DNA from 2 places in the Clostridioides sp. LIBA-2809 genome. Region 1 is predicted to be linked to the other one. Evidence: riboswitches for the same ligand, from Rfam matches in the RefSeq annotation. Region 1 holds a riboswitch; the other holds the start of a gene.
What was found. A riboswitch is a leader RNA that binds a small molecule or an ion and turns the genes downstream of it on or off. The one in region 1 is predicted to bind FMN.
Positions count from the first base shown of each region.

Region 1 (8,030 bases):
CTGCTTCATAGAATTTTGCATACTAAAATATGTCTTACAAACTCTCCACAGGCTATCCCCATAGTTCCTACGGTTTTTACATAAGTTATCTACTTTAAACTCTTATTAGTTTTAATCCTTCTTTTAGTATATTTATACTTGCATTTATATCTCTATCGTGAGTTTCATTACAACAAGGACAAATCCATTCTCTTATACTTAAATTCTTCATTTCCTCGTTTTTGTACCCACATTTATTGCATATTTGTGAACTTGCAAAGAATTTACCTACCTTTACAATTTGTCTACCATACCAATTAGCCTTATATTCTAATTGACGAACAAATTCTGACCATGACACATCAGAAATTAAGCGAGATAGTTTATGATTTTTAGTCATATTCTTTACTTGTAAATCTTCTATGCAAATAATATCATTCTCTCGTATTAATTTGGTAGATAGTTTTTGTAGAAAATCCTTCCTTTGATTAGCTATATGTTCTTGAAGTCTTGCAACTTTTAACCTTGCTTTATTTCTATTTAAACTACCAATTGTTTTTCTCGATAATTCTCTTTGTAATTTAGCAAGTTTGTTTAATGACTTTTGAAGATACTTAGGATTTTCTATAAATTCTCCACAACTTGAGATACAAAATTCTTTAATTCCTAAATCTAAACCTATCTGATTATTAGTATTTTCAAATGCTTCAATCTCTATATCAGTACAACATAGTGATACATAATATTTACCACTTGGTTCTTTGGATACTGTAGCATTAAGTATTCTCCCTTGAGGTACTTGTTTATCCCTTACTTTAACCATACCAAGTTTAGGTAATTTTATATATTGACTAAAGTACATAATATTTCCACTTGTAAAGTTAGTTCTATATGAAAATCTATTAGTTTTCTTTGATTTAAATTTAGGAAATCCTGCATTTTCTTTAAAGAATTTTTTATATGCGTTTTCTAAATCTTTTAAGGTGTTTTGTAGTGAAAATTTGTCAGGTTCTTTAAGCCACTTTAATTCTCTTTTTAAATTGGTCAAATCAGAACTGCACTGTTTATAAGTAAAAGTTTCTTTATTGTTTTCATAAACTTCTATTTTTTTAGCAAGATACTTATTATATACAAATCTACAACATCCAAAAGTTTTGTTAATTAGCTCTTGCTGTTTTTTATTTGGATACATTCTAAACTTATATGACTTTTCCACTACTATCACCTCACTTTACTTGTTTTTTCTGATTATTCATCACCCATCATAATATTAACATTTAAAACAAGTATTTTGAAGGTTTTCATATTTATTTTTTAAATAACATATATAAAAACTGTAAGCCCTTAACTTTTATCATTTTTGAGGTTGTCGTTCACATAAGTTCGCTACTACCTATGCAGTTCTCTTATGAACTTCTTACATTTTCATGCAAGCACAGACTATATCTTATCCTTCGGCATTATCCGTTAAGGTCTACCCACTTCCACTACCAATAGCTTGTAGTGTACTTCCCTCAAGAGGAATAGTCGTTGAAGTTTCTCCTATTCGGAGCTTACCTGCTGATTGCCCATTTTAAAGTACTTAGGGTTTAACCTTATACCATCTAACCAATTTTTTCTACTTTCGTAACTTTCACACTTAGGTTTATTTCATCCTTATGTTTTAGTTTAGTTAGCTTTAGGGGTTTCCAGCAATTCAAGTAGTATTAGATAGGTTCTTTCCTATCTCTACATATAAGTTTCCCTATATGCTGACTACTTTAGCTACTAACTCACGACTAAAGTCACGAGTGTGCGTAGCTATTTTTTAATCAAGTATAAGCCAAATTCCCACGTATCCAACAACTTTTCCATCTAGTTTAGCTACTATATACCTTGCTACTTCATTAGATAACTCTTTTCTAAAAGATTCTTTTGACCAATAATCTTCAAAACAATTTTTTTCTACTTCAAAAACTTCATCTATATCTTTAATAGTCATTTCTTCTATTTTTATATCATCTACTATTAGTTTTGTATTATCTTTCATCATTTAGCCTCTTCATTTTTTCATCGTATTGTACTTCAGCTTGAGATTTTCTGATATACATAGGATTTATTGTATAACAAGTATGTACATCTATATTTTTATTATATTTACTTAATGCCAAAGAGCATAAGCTTCCTGCATTAGATACATTATTAGCTGGTGATGGTATTTTTACATTTTTTATATTTTCTAACTTATCTTTATACTTATATACAGCTTCTCCAACTACTATAAATTCTTCATCACTTGATACTATTTCCTCTAATAAAGTGTCAAATTCCACAACATTAACACCCTCTAATTCTATTAGCTCTCCATTTTCAAGTTTATATTTAGCTGAATAGACTTGATTCTTCTGCGCATCTAATATACAACATATCTTCCTATCACATAGATTCATGTTATTTGCTAGAGATTCTAAAGAATTCACTGCTATTATTGGTATATTATTTACATGAGCCATAGCTTTTACTGTGGCCATACCTATTCTAAGACCTGTAAATGACCCAGGCCCTATACATACAGCTAATAAATCCATATCTTTTATACTTAAATCACTCATGTTCAACATACTTTCTATCATTGGCATAAGTTTTTGCGAATGAGTTTTTTTGTTGTTCACTGTAAACTCACATATTAAGTTATCATCTTCTACAACTGATACACTTGCTGCCATAGAAGATGTATCCATACCTAGTATTTTCATTATTTAGTCAACTCCTCAACTATTTCTTTGTAAAAATCTCCTTTTGGAGTTAATATCATTTCTCTTCCATCATCTTTATACTTTAATTCTATATTTAAATATTCCTCTGGAAGTATATCTTCTATTAGATTAGCCCATTCGATTATGCAAATTCCCTTTGAATTTATATATTCATCATATCCAATATCATACATTTCATCACTGCTACCTATTCTGTAAACATCAAAATGATACAAAGGTATTTTACCTTCATATTCATTTATTATAGTAAAAGTTGGACTTGTTATATAATCTTTTATACCTAATGAATCTGCTAAGCTTTGTGTCATTGTAGTTTTCCCAGCCCCTAAATCTCCTACTAAACAGATAACACTACCTTCTTTCAAAAGTTTACCTAATTTATATCCTATTTCTCTAGTTTTATTTTCATTTTCTAAATATATTTTTGCCATCAATTCATCTCCATTTTGATATAATCGTCATGTGAATTTATATCACTGCTTAATTAATTATAGTATAAGCCTAGACTATTATAAAGTACTTCTATTTATCTTTTTTTATTGATGGCCATATCTAGACATTATATACAGTCTTCAATAATAATTTTTATATACTCTTTTGCCTTACAACTTTGCTTTAAAGCTTCTTTGCATATTTTCTCAGATTGCTCTTTTACATATTTAAGAGACTTATAATTCTCTTTAACTGCTTCAATACACATTTTTTCTGTCTGATTTTTTATATACATTAACATCTTACCATTTTGTCTTACAATCTCTATGCATATATCTTCTGTATAATTATCTATGTAACTTAACACATCTTTAATATTATATTTTTTATCTAAATATCTTATAGCTTTTATACATATTTCCTCTGTTTTATTATTAACAAATTGCAGACTTCTTCCATCTTGTTTGACAGCTTCCATACATATTTCATCTTTTTGTTTGTTTACATATTGCAGTGCCATACCATTTTGATTTACAGCTTCCATACACATCTTATCTGTTTGATTTTTTACATATTGTAATGCTTTATAGTTTTGCTTAATCGCTTCTATACATAGTTCTTCACTCTGTTCTCTAACATATGCAAGACACCTACCATCTTTTTTAATTGCTTCTAAACATATACTTCTTGTTTGAACCTCTAAAGCTTTTAGTATACTTACAACATCTATATTTGAAGAATATCTTATTGCTTTTATAATAAGCTTCTCTGTCTGGTTTCTTACATACTTAAGTGCATTACAATCCTTTTTTATAGCTTCAAGACATATATACTCTGTTTGTTCTTTTACATATTTTAGTGCTTTATAGTTATACCTTATCGCCTCTAAACATAATTCTTCTGTTTGCTTTTTTACATACTCTAGGGCTTTATAATTTTGCCTTATCGCTAGAATACACATCCCATCAGTTTGATTTTTTATATTTTTTAATTCACGATAATCATACTTTACACTTTCCATATTTTCAATGTATTCATTTGTAATATACTTTAAAGGCATTTTCAACTCTTCGTTATCAACACTTATATGAATATTTTCCCAATTACTATTAAAATAATACCCTTTATCATCTAAAAATAATTTTTTCAATTTTTTAGATATACTCATCTATCTACACCCCTATCATTATTAAATTAGATATTATTAAAAAATTAAGCATAAATCTTTATTTATTTTTTATAATATCTTTATTTTTTATTTATTATGAATTCGCTCTGTGTATTATAGATACCTTTTTAGTATTTTAATAGTTAATCGTTTTAATTCTTCCTTTATTTTAAAAATTAAATTTGCCTAAATATTTCTTATTTTATATACAATTTTTGATAAATTAATAAAGCCATAATCTATTTAATATATCAATCACAATATAGGACCGAAGTTATAAATAAATTATGGCTATTCAATACATTTAATTTTAAAATTTTATATTTTCTTGTCTAATTATTTTTTTATTACATTTCCCATTTTTTTATAAAGTGGTAATGTTACTAAAGATATTATAACAGCCTTTAATACATTAAATGGAGCTATCATCCAAATTACAAAAGTAAATAAATCATGAACTTGAGGATTTATAGCTGAGCCTAGGCCTATTATAGCATCTAGTCCCATTAATTGCCCATAAAGTGGCAGCATTACAAAATAATTTACCAATGAACCAATTATAGTCATAGCTATTGTCCCTAATACAAATCCAATTACTACACCCTTTAAATCTTTACTTCTCTTATATGAATAACAAAGTATAAGTACATAAGAACCACCAATTAATATATTTGCAAATTCTCCTACTCCTCCAGTTGTTGTTGCTGTTATCATTTGTAGTATATTTTTTACTACAACTACACCAAATCCAACCAATGGTCCTAAAGACATACCACCAAATATTGCTGGGATATCTGATAAGTCAATTTTTAAGAAATCTGGAAAAATACCTGGTATTGGTGCTTGAATAAACATCAATAAATAAGATATTGCAGATAAAATTGACATAACCACCAAAGTTCTTGTTGAAATCATATTACCTCTTTTTACTGTATTTTGCATAACTACTTTCCTCCTAATCAATAGTTTATATTTTTTAGGAAAAACAAAAAACTCGAAGATCCTATCTTCGAGTTTTTATGGATATAGTTTAAACAAACTAAAATAAACTTATTTATATTCCATAAATATCTTCTCTCATCCAGACTTTACTGTCGGCTTTGGAATCTCACCAAATCAACCACCTAAGTAGTTCGCGGGCTATACCGCCGGTAGGGAATTTCGCCCTGCCCCGAAGATCTTCTTTGATTTTTTAATTTTCCTTACACTCTTATATTAGTTAATTTTTTAATAATTGTCAAGTTATTTTTTCTCATATACTACTTTGCCATTTATTATAGTGTAAAGTACGTTACTTTGAATCTCTAGTGGAGAATTGTCCCAAATTACTATATCTGCATCTTTGCCAACCTCTATAGAACCTACTTTGTCTCCTATTCCTAAAGCCGTAGCTGGATTTATTGTAATTGATTCTATTGCTTTTTCTTCTTTCATACCATGTTTAACTGCTATGCCTGCACATATTGGAAGATATTGAACTGGTATTACTGGGTGGTCTGTCATTATACATACATCAAGACCTGCATTTGAAAGTATTCCAGCTGTACTAAATGTCAGATTTCTAAGTTCAAATTTAGACCTTTCTGACAAAGATGGACCTACTATCACAGGAAATCCTTCTTCTACCAATTCATCTACAATAAGATGACCCTCTGTACAATGGTCTAATGTAAGTTTTAAGTCAAATTCTTTTGCAATTCTTATTGCTGTAAACATATCATCAGCTCTATGAGCATGTGCCTTGAAAGGAATTTCTCTTCTCAGCACAGGTATTAAACTTTCCATTTTTATGTCATATTCAGGCTTTTCACAGTCTTCATCATCATGACTTTCATATAAATCAATCTCTTCTAGATATTCTTCCGCTTTTTTTAAATTTTCTCTAAGCAAGGCTGCTATAGCCATCCTAGTTTGAGGAGATTTGTCATCTTGACCATAGCAACTTTTTGGATTTTCTCCAAATGCTATTTTAGATGCAACTGGATTTTTTATTACCATTTTATCAATTCTTTTTCCATGTGTTTTTATAGCTATACATTGACCTCCCATAACATTTGCACTTCCAGGTGTTGTACAGACAGAAGTTATACCACCCTCAAAAGCTTCTTTAAATGTTCTATCCATTGGATTGATTCCATCTATAGGATTTAATTGTGGTGTTATTGGGTCAGTTTCTTCATTTCCATCTGCCCCTTCAAAACCTATCCCATCTTCCCATAGACCCAAATGAGTATGAGCATCTATAAATCCAGGGAACACAAGTTTATTACTTGCATCTATTATATCTGCATCTAATGGTGCTATTAAGTCTTCTCCTATTTCTATTATTTTTCCTTCATCTATAAGGATATCGCCTTTAATTATTCCATTTGTTATGGTGTTTATTTTACCATTTTTTATAAAAATCATTCATTTTCCTCCTGATTTTCAAGACTCTCTTACTTCTTTTTAACATTGTTTTTTACAATATACTTTTTTAATTTTTAATACTCATACCTACTATAAGTTGTATTTACAAATATAGAATTCAAAATAACAATACATAAACTTGTTTATTTTTTCATTGATAAAGCTACTCTTTTTTTGTTTAAGTCAATTCCAATAACTTTTACATCAACTATATCTCCTACTGTAACAATACTCATAGGGTCTTTTACAAAGCTATTACTCATTTCTGATTTATGAACTAACCCATCATTTTTTATTCCAATATCTACAAATGCACCAAAATCTACAACATTTCTAATTGTACCTTTTAAAGACATGCCTTCTTGTATATCTTCAATTTTTAAGACATCAGTTCTAAGAATAGGTTTTATTCCTTCTTCTCTTGGGTCTCTTCCTGGCTTTTTAATTTCAGCTATAATATCTCTTAAAGTAACTTGACCTACTTCTAGCTTTTCACTTAATTCTTTTAGACCAATCTCTTTTATTTTCTCATCTATTTCTTCTATATTTTTATTTTTTATATCATCTAAAGAATACCCTATTATCTCAATCATTTTTTTACATATGTCATAACTTTCAGGATGCACACCTGTATTATCTAGTGGGTTTTTACCATCTAAGATTCTCATAAATCCAGCACACTGAGTGAATGCTTGAGGTCCAAGTCGTTTTACTTTTTTCAGTTGTACTCTCGATGTAAAATCTCCATTTTCTTCTCTATATGCTATTATGTTTTTTGCAATAGCTTTACTTATTCCTGCAATATGTTCTAATAGAGAGTATGATGCTGTATTTAAATCTACTCCAACACTATTCACAGAATCTTCAACAACACCATCTAATACTTCTTCTAGTCTTTTTTTATTTAAATCATGCTGATATTGACCTACACCAATACTTTTAGGGTCTATTTTTACAAGCTCTGCTAATGGGTCTTGTAATCTTCTAGCTATAGATATAGCTCCTCTTATTGATACATTTATATCTGGATGTTCTTCATTTGCAAGTTCAGATGCTGAATAGACAGAGGCTCCAGCCTCACTAACTATAACATATTGTACTTCCCTATCTATCTCTTTTATCATTTCTGATACAAAAGTTTCTGATTCTCTAGATGCAGTACCATTACCTATTGAAATTATATCTATATCGTATTTTTCAATCAATCTTTTTAAGACTTTCTTTGCCCCTTCCACATTATTTTGAGGGTCTGTTGGGTATACTGTTGTATAATCTAATAGTTTACC
Region 1 covers NZ_CP197004.1:201,343-209,372, reverse strand. The annotation lists gene tnpB (IS200/IS605 family element RNA-guided endonuclease TnpB) at 95-1,204, opposite strand; gene ACTG44_RS01325 (GNAT family N-acetyltransferase) at 1,787-2,008, opposite strand; gene tsaB (tRNA (adenosine(37)-N6)-threonylcarbamoyltransferase complex dimerization subunit type 1 TsaB) at 1,998-2,714, opposite strand; gene tsaE (tRNA (adenosine(37)-N6)-threonylcarbamoyltransferase complex ATPase subunit type 1 TsaE) at 2,714-3,166, opposite strand; gene ACTG44_RS01310 (DUF4116 domain-containing protein) at 3,295-4,335, opposite strand; gene ACTG44_RS01305 (ECF transporter S component) at 4,672-5,277, opposite strand; FMN riboswitch at 5,401-5,518, opposite strand; gene ACTG44_RS01300 (amidohydrolase) at 5,578-6,744, opposite strand; gene ACTG44_RS01295 (Tex family protein) at 6,888-8,030, opposite strand, start outside.

Region 2 (8,030 bases), 1.7 Mb from region 1:
GCATCACAGCTCTTATGTTTTCATACTTTATTGAATCTGGAAGTTTTCTTTTTATGTTATTTAAATTATCATATCCTACTTTTTCACAAACTTCTAAAATCATTTTCTTTTCATCTTCATCATAGAAATTTTCTAATTCTAATTCAAATGTTATGCTATTTCCATCCTTTACATAATCATGTACATATCCAATGATGGTTGATAATGAAACCTCTATTTCTTGACTAATACTTTGTATATCCTTTCCTTGATTTAATAAATCTAATGCTATTTCATTATTTTTTCTACTTTCTCCATCTAGTATTAGCTTCCTTTTACCCTTTTTATCCCAAATAACATTAATATCATTTTCTTTTACATATTGTTTGACTTCATCTAAAATACTAGCTCCATACTTTTCAATTTTTACCCCACCTATACCTGAAATATCTTTCAGTTGCTCTTCATCAAGCGGATATCTTCCACTTATTTCTTTCAAAGCCTTATTGGATAAAACCATATATGGAGGTAATTTTTCTTTTGTTGCATATTCTTCTCTAATGCTTAATAGTTTTTCATATAGAGCATTATCTGAATTAACCTCAAAGAATTCACTATTAACACTCTCTAAATCGACATTTTTTTCTTTATATTGTTTAGTTATATTATTTTTTTCGACATATTCTTTAATTGCTGTTTCAAAGTCTCTACCATATTTTTGATACTTAATTTCCCCTACTCCAGATATATCTAACATTTCTTCTTTATTAACTGGATAACTACTAGACATAGCCCTAAGTGTCCCATCTCCAAATACCATATATGGAGCTATTCTTTCTTCACTTGCAATTGAGTGTCTAAGCTCTCTTAATACACTATATAACTCATCTTCTACCTCTAATGATTTTGTAATCACAATTTCTTTAAATTCTACTTTCACTTGACCTTTTAAAACTTTCATAGACATATCATTCAATCTTATTGTTGGAAAACTTCCTCTATTTCCATTACCTAAAGTCTCAACCAAATCCAAGAAACCATGAGAAACCAATGTATTTATAAAGTTCTTTAAATCTTCACTTGAATAATCTCTCATAATATTATATGTAGATAAGGTGTTTAGTCCAAGTTGTAAAATCTTTTTATTTTTAGAACCTCTAAGTACATCTACAATAGTAGTAACGCCATAACTTCTTTTCATTCTAGCTACACATGAAATGACTTTTTGAGCATCTATAGTCTTATCTACTATTTCACCTTCTACTAAACAGTTACTACAATTATTACAATCTTCTATATAATTTTCTCCAAAGTAATTCAATATTGTCCTTCTATAACATGAATTACTGTAAACCAAGTCAATCATATATTGAAGCTTCTTATGTTGAAACAATTTTCTTTCAGGATTCTCAACTCCAATATCGATTAAATATTTTTGTATATGTACATCTCCTGGAGAAAATAAAAGCACACATTCACTTTTTTCTCCATCTCTACCAGCTCTACCTATTTCTTGATAATAGTTTTCTATACTTTGGGGCATGTTGTAGTGTATAACCCATCTTATATTAGGTTTGTCAATACCCATTCCAAAGGCGTTCGTTGCTATCATTATATCTACATCATCGTTTATAAAGTCTTCTTGATTTTTACTTCTTTCATTTTTAGATAAACCTGCATGATATTTTGACACAGATATATTTCTCTTAGATAATCCATTATGTATATTTTCAACTTCCTTTCTAGTTGCAACGTATATAATTCCAGACTCATTCTTATGATTTTTAATATAATCTAAAATATATTTATTTTTACTAGATGATTTTACTATATTTATTGATAAGTTATCTCTATCAAAACCTGTTATATAACAGTCTGGATTTTCTAAGCACAATAAATTTATTATATCAGCTCGTACCTCTTCTGAAGCTGTTGCTGTAAATGCTGTAATTATAGGTCTTTTAGGCAAATTCTTTATAAAATCGGAAATCCTTCTATAGCTCAACCTAAAATCATGTCCCCATTGAGATACACAATGCGCTTCATCTATTGCGATTTGACTTATGTTGTTATTATTTATTAGTTCAAGAAATTCCTGTGCATCTAATCTCTCTGGAGCTATATAGAGTATTTTATAATTATTTTTTCTAATGTTATTTAATATTTCATTGAATTCTTTGTTACTTAATGAACTATTTATAAAAGCTGCGTTAATTCCCATAGCCTTTAAAGCATCCACTTGGTCTTTCATAAGAGATATAAGTGGAGAAATTACTATTGTCATTCCATCTAATATCAACGCTGGAAGTTGATAACAGATGGATTTACCACCTCCAGTTGGCATTATAGCTAGTACATCTTTTTCGCTCAAAATAGAATTTATTATAGCTTCCTGACCTTTTCTAAAACTTGTATATCCATAGTATTTTGATAATATTTCTAAAGGTTTTTTATTCATATATTTCTCTCCTAATTTAAATTAATTAGACTTCTTTCCTGATTATGTTCAAATTTTTATTTTTATATTCACAATCGCATTATTCCAAAGTTTATAGACATTCTATATTATATATTAACATATTTTTTGAAAAAAATAGTTTGCAAAGTAAAATAATTTATGATACATTCTAAATATAAATTTAATACTTAATCTTCGGGGTAGGGTGAAATTCCCAATCGGCGGTACAGCCCGCGAGCCAAGGTAAAATTTGGTTGATTTGGTTAAATTCCAAAGCCGACAGTAAAGTCTGGATGGAAGAAGATATGTTTAATGAGTTTTTTTGTAGAGCAATTTTGTTGTACTCTTATTAAACATTTATTGTAGATTATTCTAAACCCTGAGTTAATTCTCAGGGTTTTTTGTTTAAAAATTATCTAATTAAACAGGAGGTGTACATATTTTGAATTTTGTAAATCAAAAAGAAAAAGACATTTATTATATGAAAAAAGCTATTGAATTGGCTAAAAAAGGAGAAGGTTTTACAAATCCAAACCCACTAGTTGGATGTGTAATTGTTAAAGATAGTGAGATAATAGGCAAAGGATATCATGAGAAATTTGGCTCTAATCATGCTGAAGTAAATGCTATAAACGATACTAAACAAAGCCTAAAAGACTCTACTCTTTATGTAAATTTAGAACCATGTTCTCATTATGGAAAAACACCTCCTTGTGTTGATAAAATTATTCAAAATAAGATTAAAAGAGTTGTCATATCTACACTAGACCCAAACCCGCTTGTTTGTGGTAATGGAGTAAAAAAATTAAAAGATAACAACATTGATGTTACTGTAGGAATATTAGAAGAAGAAGCAAGAGAATTAAACGAAATATTTTTTTATTACATAAAAAATAAAAGACCCCTTTGTATTGTAAAATCAGCAGTAAGTCTAGATGGTAAAATTGCTACAAAATCACTAGAATCAAAATGGATATCTAATGAGTCATCAAGGTACCTAACTCATAAATACAGAAATAAGTATCATAGTATAATGGTTGGCATAAACACAGTTTTAAATGATAATCCCTTACTAACTTGTAGACTTAATCAAGATGAAATATCTCACCCTACAAGAATAGTAATAGATACAAACCTAAAATTGCCAATTAATAGTAATTTGGTTGAGGATAAAACTAGTAAAACTATAGTTTTCACATGTTGTAAAGACAGTAAAAAATTATCAATATTAAGAGAAAATAATGTTGAAGTCATAATTTCTCCTCAGAAAAATAACTTAGTAGATTTGGAATTTGTAATGTATAAATTAGGAGAATTAAACATTGATTCTGTCCTAGTTGAGGGAGGCTCTACACTTAATGATAGTCTATTTAGAAATAAATTAGTTGATAAAGTCAAATTATTTTTATCCCCTAAAATTATAGGTGGTAAAGACGCACCTACATTCGTTTCTGGAAAAGGAGTAAATCATCTATCAGATTCAACACGATTAGTAATCAATAATGTAACTTTAATAGATGGAGATATTTTGATAGAATCTGATGTTTTAAATTAAATTTTATGAATATATGTATAAAGGAGGTCATAATGTTTACTGGCATAGTAGAAGAAGTTGGAATACTTAAAAGAATTACTGCCAATGGCAAAAGCGGACAAGTAACCATACTATCAAACAAAATATTAGATGGTACAAACCTTGGAGATAGTATCGCTGTAAATGGGGTTTGTCTAACTGTTTCAAACCTAGGAAAAAATGAGTTTACAGCAGATGTTATGATGGAGACAATTCGTTCTACAAATTTAGGTTCCTTAAATACAAATGACAAAGTAAACCTTGAAAGAGCTATGACCCTTTCCTCGAGATTTGGAGGTCATATAGTAACAGGCCACGTTGATTGTAAAGGTACTATTTGTAAGTTTGAAAAAGATGAAAATGCAGTTTTAGTAACCATACGACCAGTTAAAAAACTTTTATCATCAATGATACTTAAAGGTTCTGTTGCCATTGATGGTGTAAGCTTAACTATATCATATTTAGATGATGAAATATTTAAAGTTTCTATTATACCTCATACTAAATTGAACACTACTCTCTTAACAAAAAATATTGGAGACTTTGTTAATTTAGAAAGTGATGTAATTGGAAAGTATGTTAATAGTTTTATGGTTAATAACTACAAGGAATTAAATTCCAATAGTATTAACTATAAATCAAATATAGATAAAGATTTTTTATTTAAAAATGGTTTTTAAAAATAATAAAGGAGTGAATTACATGTTTAATACTATTGAAGAAGCTATTAAGGATATAAAAAATGGGAAAATGGTAATCGTTGTTGATGATGAAGGTAGAGAAAATGAAGGAGATTTACTAATGGCAGCTGAGATGGCTACCCCTGAATCAATAAATTTTATGGCTACATATGGTAGAGGTTTAATTTGTCTACCTGCTACTGAAAAAAAATTTAAAAGTTTAAATATACCTCTTATGGTTAGAGAAAATACAGACACATTTCAGACAGCCTTTACTGTTACTATAGATGGTGCAGATACTCTAACTGGTATATCTGCATATGAGAGAGCTGAAACTGTAAAATTATTCTGTGATGAGAATTCTACAAGTAAAGATTTCAAAACTCCTGGTCACATTTTTCCTTTAATTGCAAAAACTGGTGGAGTTCTTGTCAGAGATGGGCATACAGAAGCTTCTGTAGACCTAGCTAGACTTGCAGGTTTTAAAGAAATTGGTCTTATTTGTGAAATAATGAAAGATGATGGTACAATGGCAAGAGTTGATGATTTAATGATTTTCAAAGAAAAACACAATTTGAAAATTATAACTATAAAAGACCTTATAGAATATCGTAAATTAAATGAAACTACTATAGAAAAGGTGTCTAGTGCTTTCCTTCCAACAAAATACGGTAATTTTGAAATCATAGGATATAAAGATACTTATTCAGACGAAGAACATATTGCACTTACTTATGGAGATATAAAGGAAGAAAATACTCTAGTTAGACTTCATTCCGAATGTTTAACAGGTGATGTGTTCCACTCTTTAAAATGTGATTGTGGATTGCAATTAGAATCTTCTATGAAGAAAATTGTAGAAAATGGAAATGGTGTTTTAATTTATATGAAACAAGAAGGTAGAGGTATTGGTCTTTTAAATAAAATTAAAGCTTATAAACTCCAAGAAGAAGGTTATGATACTGTGGAAGCAAATCTAATGCTTGGATTTGAAGAAGATATGAGAGATTTCTATATGGCTGCTCAAATATTAAAAAATTTAAATATAAAAAGCATAAGTCTTTTAAGTAATAATCCTGATAAAATAAATCAGTTAGAGAAATATGGAATAAAAATAGAAAATAGAGTCCCTATTAATGAAGAAATTAATGACTTTAACAAGTTATATCTAAAAACTAAAAAAGATAAAATGGGACATCTGTTGGATATTATATAGATAGTTATATAAAGATGTTTTTCTACTAAGTAATTATTTGCAATTAATATTAAAAATATTTATAAATATAAATCTATAACATAAATAAAATTGGAGGAAATAAAAAATGATATATGAAGGAAAACTTATTGGAAAAGACTTAAAAATAGGAATAATAAATTCTCGTTTTAATGAATTTATAACATCAAAACTTTTATCAGGTGCTGAAGATTGCCTCTTAAGACACGATGTTTCTCCAGAAAATATAGAAATAGCTTGGGTACCTGGAGCTTTTGAAATTCCTCTTGTTGCTCAAAAAATGTCTAAAAGTGGTAAGTATGATGCTATAATTTGTTTAGGATGTGTTATAAGAGGAGCTACATCTCATTATGATTATGTATGTAGCGAAGTCTCTAAAGGGATAGCAAAAGTATCTTTAGATAATGAATTACCTGTTATATTTGGAATCGTGACTACAGAAAATATTGAACAGGCTATTGAAAGAGCAGGTACAAAAGCTGGAAATAAAGGCTATGATTGCGCTATGAGTGCATTGGAAATGGTAAATTTATTTAAATCTCTAGATTAAATAGTGTCATTAATTAAATGTTAAACCTGTATAAATAATATAAAATACTGAATACCAAAAGGACAAAATATCTTTGTTCTTTTGGTACTCAATAATTTCAAATATAATATATATCCAAGCTCTTACCTATTAAAGTATATAAAGCCGTATAATTTTAGATACTAACAATTCTATCTTTATGTGTTTTTTCAATATATAATTTTTTAAAATTATTTACAATATCATCTACCTGAACAATCTTACCAATATCTTCATAATTATTAGAAATTCCTATACTATTCACATATATTTTTAAATCAGAATATACACAATCATTATGTAAATTTTTAATAATATAAGATATATTCTTAACATCAAACTCATTGTAAGCAAAAAAATCTATTGATTCAGCTCCTCCACTTTTTACATACGAAATAGCAACTACTCTACTTGTAAATGATATTGAAATATAATCTTCCACACAATTACTTAAAAGGATATTTTGTTTAGAAAAAATTATTTTTCTACATCCTAACTGAATAAAAAATTCTTGTAATACTTTTATGTCTATACCTAATGCATCATCTGGAATTAATATGTACAAGGCTGATTTCTTAATAGAAACTTTTGTTTGTATATCTCTAATAAACTTTTCAGTTTCTCCTTCAAATAGATAATGATAAAAAGGCACATTTGGAATAGGTTGTATTGAAAATGATACACTCTCTTTTAAGCCCTTATCTTTATTATAAAATACAAAACAATCACGGCATACTACAACAATATATTCCTTCTTACTGAACAATTTGCATCCCCCCTCAAAACCTCTAAAATATAAATTAATAATCAAGGTTACTTTAAAAATCTTAAAATAATTATAAATACGACTCTAAATATAAAATATCACAAAGATATATATATTACTATTAAAGCTATTGTTTTTATTTATAACACATATTAATAGTATACTAATTATCTATTTTATTATTTTTTTAATTTACCATACAATATAATTAAGAGTAAGCAACAATAAAATACTATGATTTAATAAGTACTTATTAAATATTTATGAGGAGAATAAATTATGAAAACATATTCAATAGAAGATTTAACACTAGATAAACGTAACCTTATAAAAAAATATTCTCTTACTTTAAATGAGAATTTAATTTGGGAGTTTAAACATGATAAATACCATACTATAAAATACTTCACACACAAGTTTGCAGTTAAAGAATCTGTACTGGCACTTTTGTTCAACATACACAAATTGTGCTATGCTAAAATAAAATACTTTGAGTCAAATTTTTCAAAATATGAACCTTATAAATACAGTTATCAAGATGGATTTGTTAAATGTGAAATATATGATATGAGTTTTATGTTGCATAAATATAGTAATATAATGATAGATTTAAGAAATTTACAAGAAATCAAAACTATAGAAGAGTTTAGAATGTTTTGTAATTACTTAGAAAGCTTTGAAGATGGTTTACAAGATTTAATTATATAGTAATTTTAGAAAAAATAAATTTCAGGATAAACTTTATAATAAATAAACTATTTTTAAAAGAAAC
Region 2 covers NZ_CP197004.1:1,875,546-1,883,575, reverse strand. The annotation lists gene recQ (DNA helicase RecQ) at 1-2,437, opposite strand, end outside; FMN riboswitch at 2,625-2,746, shown strand; gene ribD (bifunctional diaminohydroxyphosphoribosylaminopyrimidine deaminase/5-amino-6-(5-phosphoribosylamino)uracil reductase RibD) at 2,880-3,992, shown strand; gene ACTG44_RS09010 (riboflavin synthase) at 4,025-4,690, shown strand; gene ACTG44_RS09005 (bifunctional 3,4-dihydroxy-2-butanone-4-phosphate synthase/GTP cyclohydrolase II) at 4,713-5,906, shown strand; gene ribH (6,7-dimethyl-8-ribityllumazine synthase) at 6,013-6,474, shown strand; gene ACTG44_RS08995 (hypothetical protein) at 6,629-7,258, opposite strand; gene ACTG44_RS08990 (hypothetical protein) at 7,538-7,966, shown strand.
Region 2: it holds a riboswitch for FMN, as region 1 does, so the genes downstream of both, ribD (bifunctional diaminohydroxyphosphoribosylaminopyrimidine deaminase/5-amino-6-(5-phosphoribosylamino)uracil reductase RibD) here and ACTG44_RS01305 (ECF transporter S component) in region 1, are expected to answer to the same signal.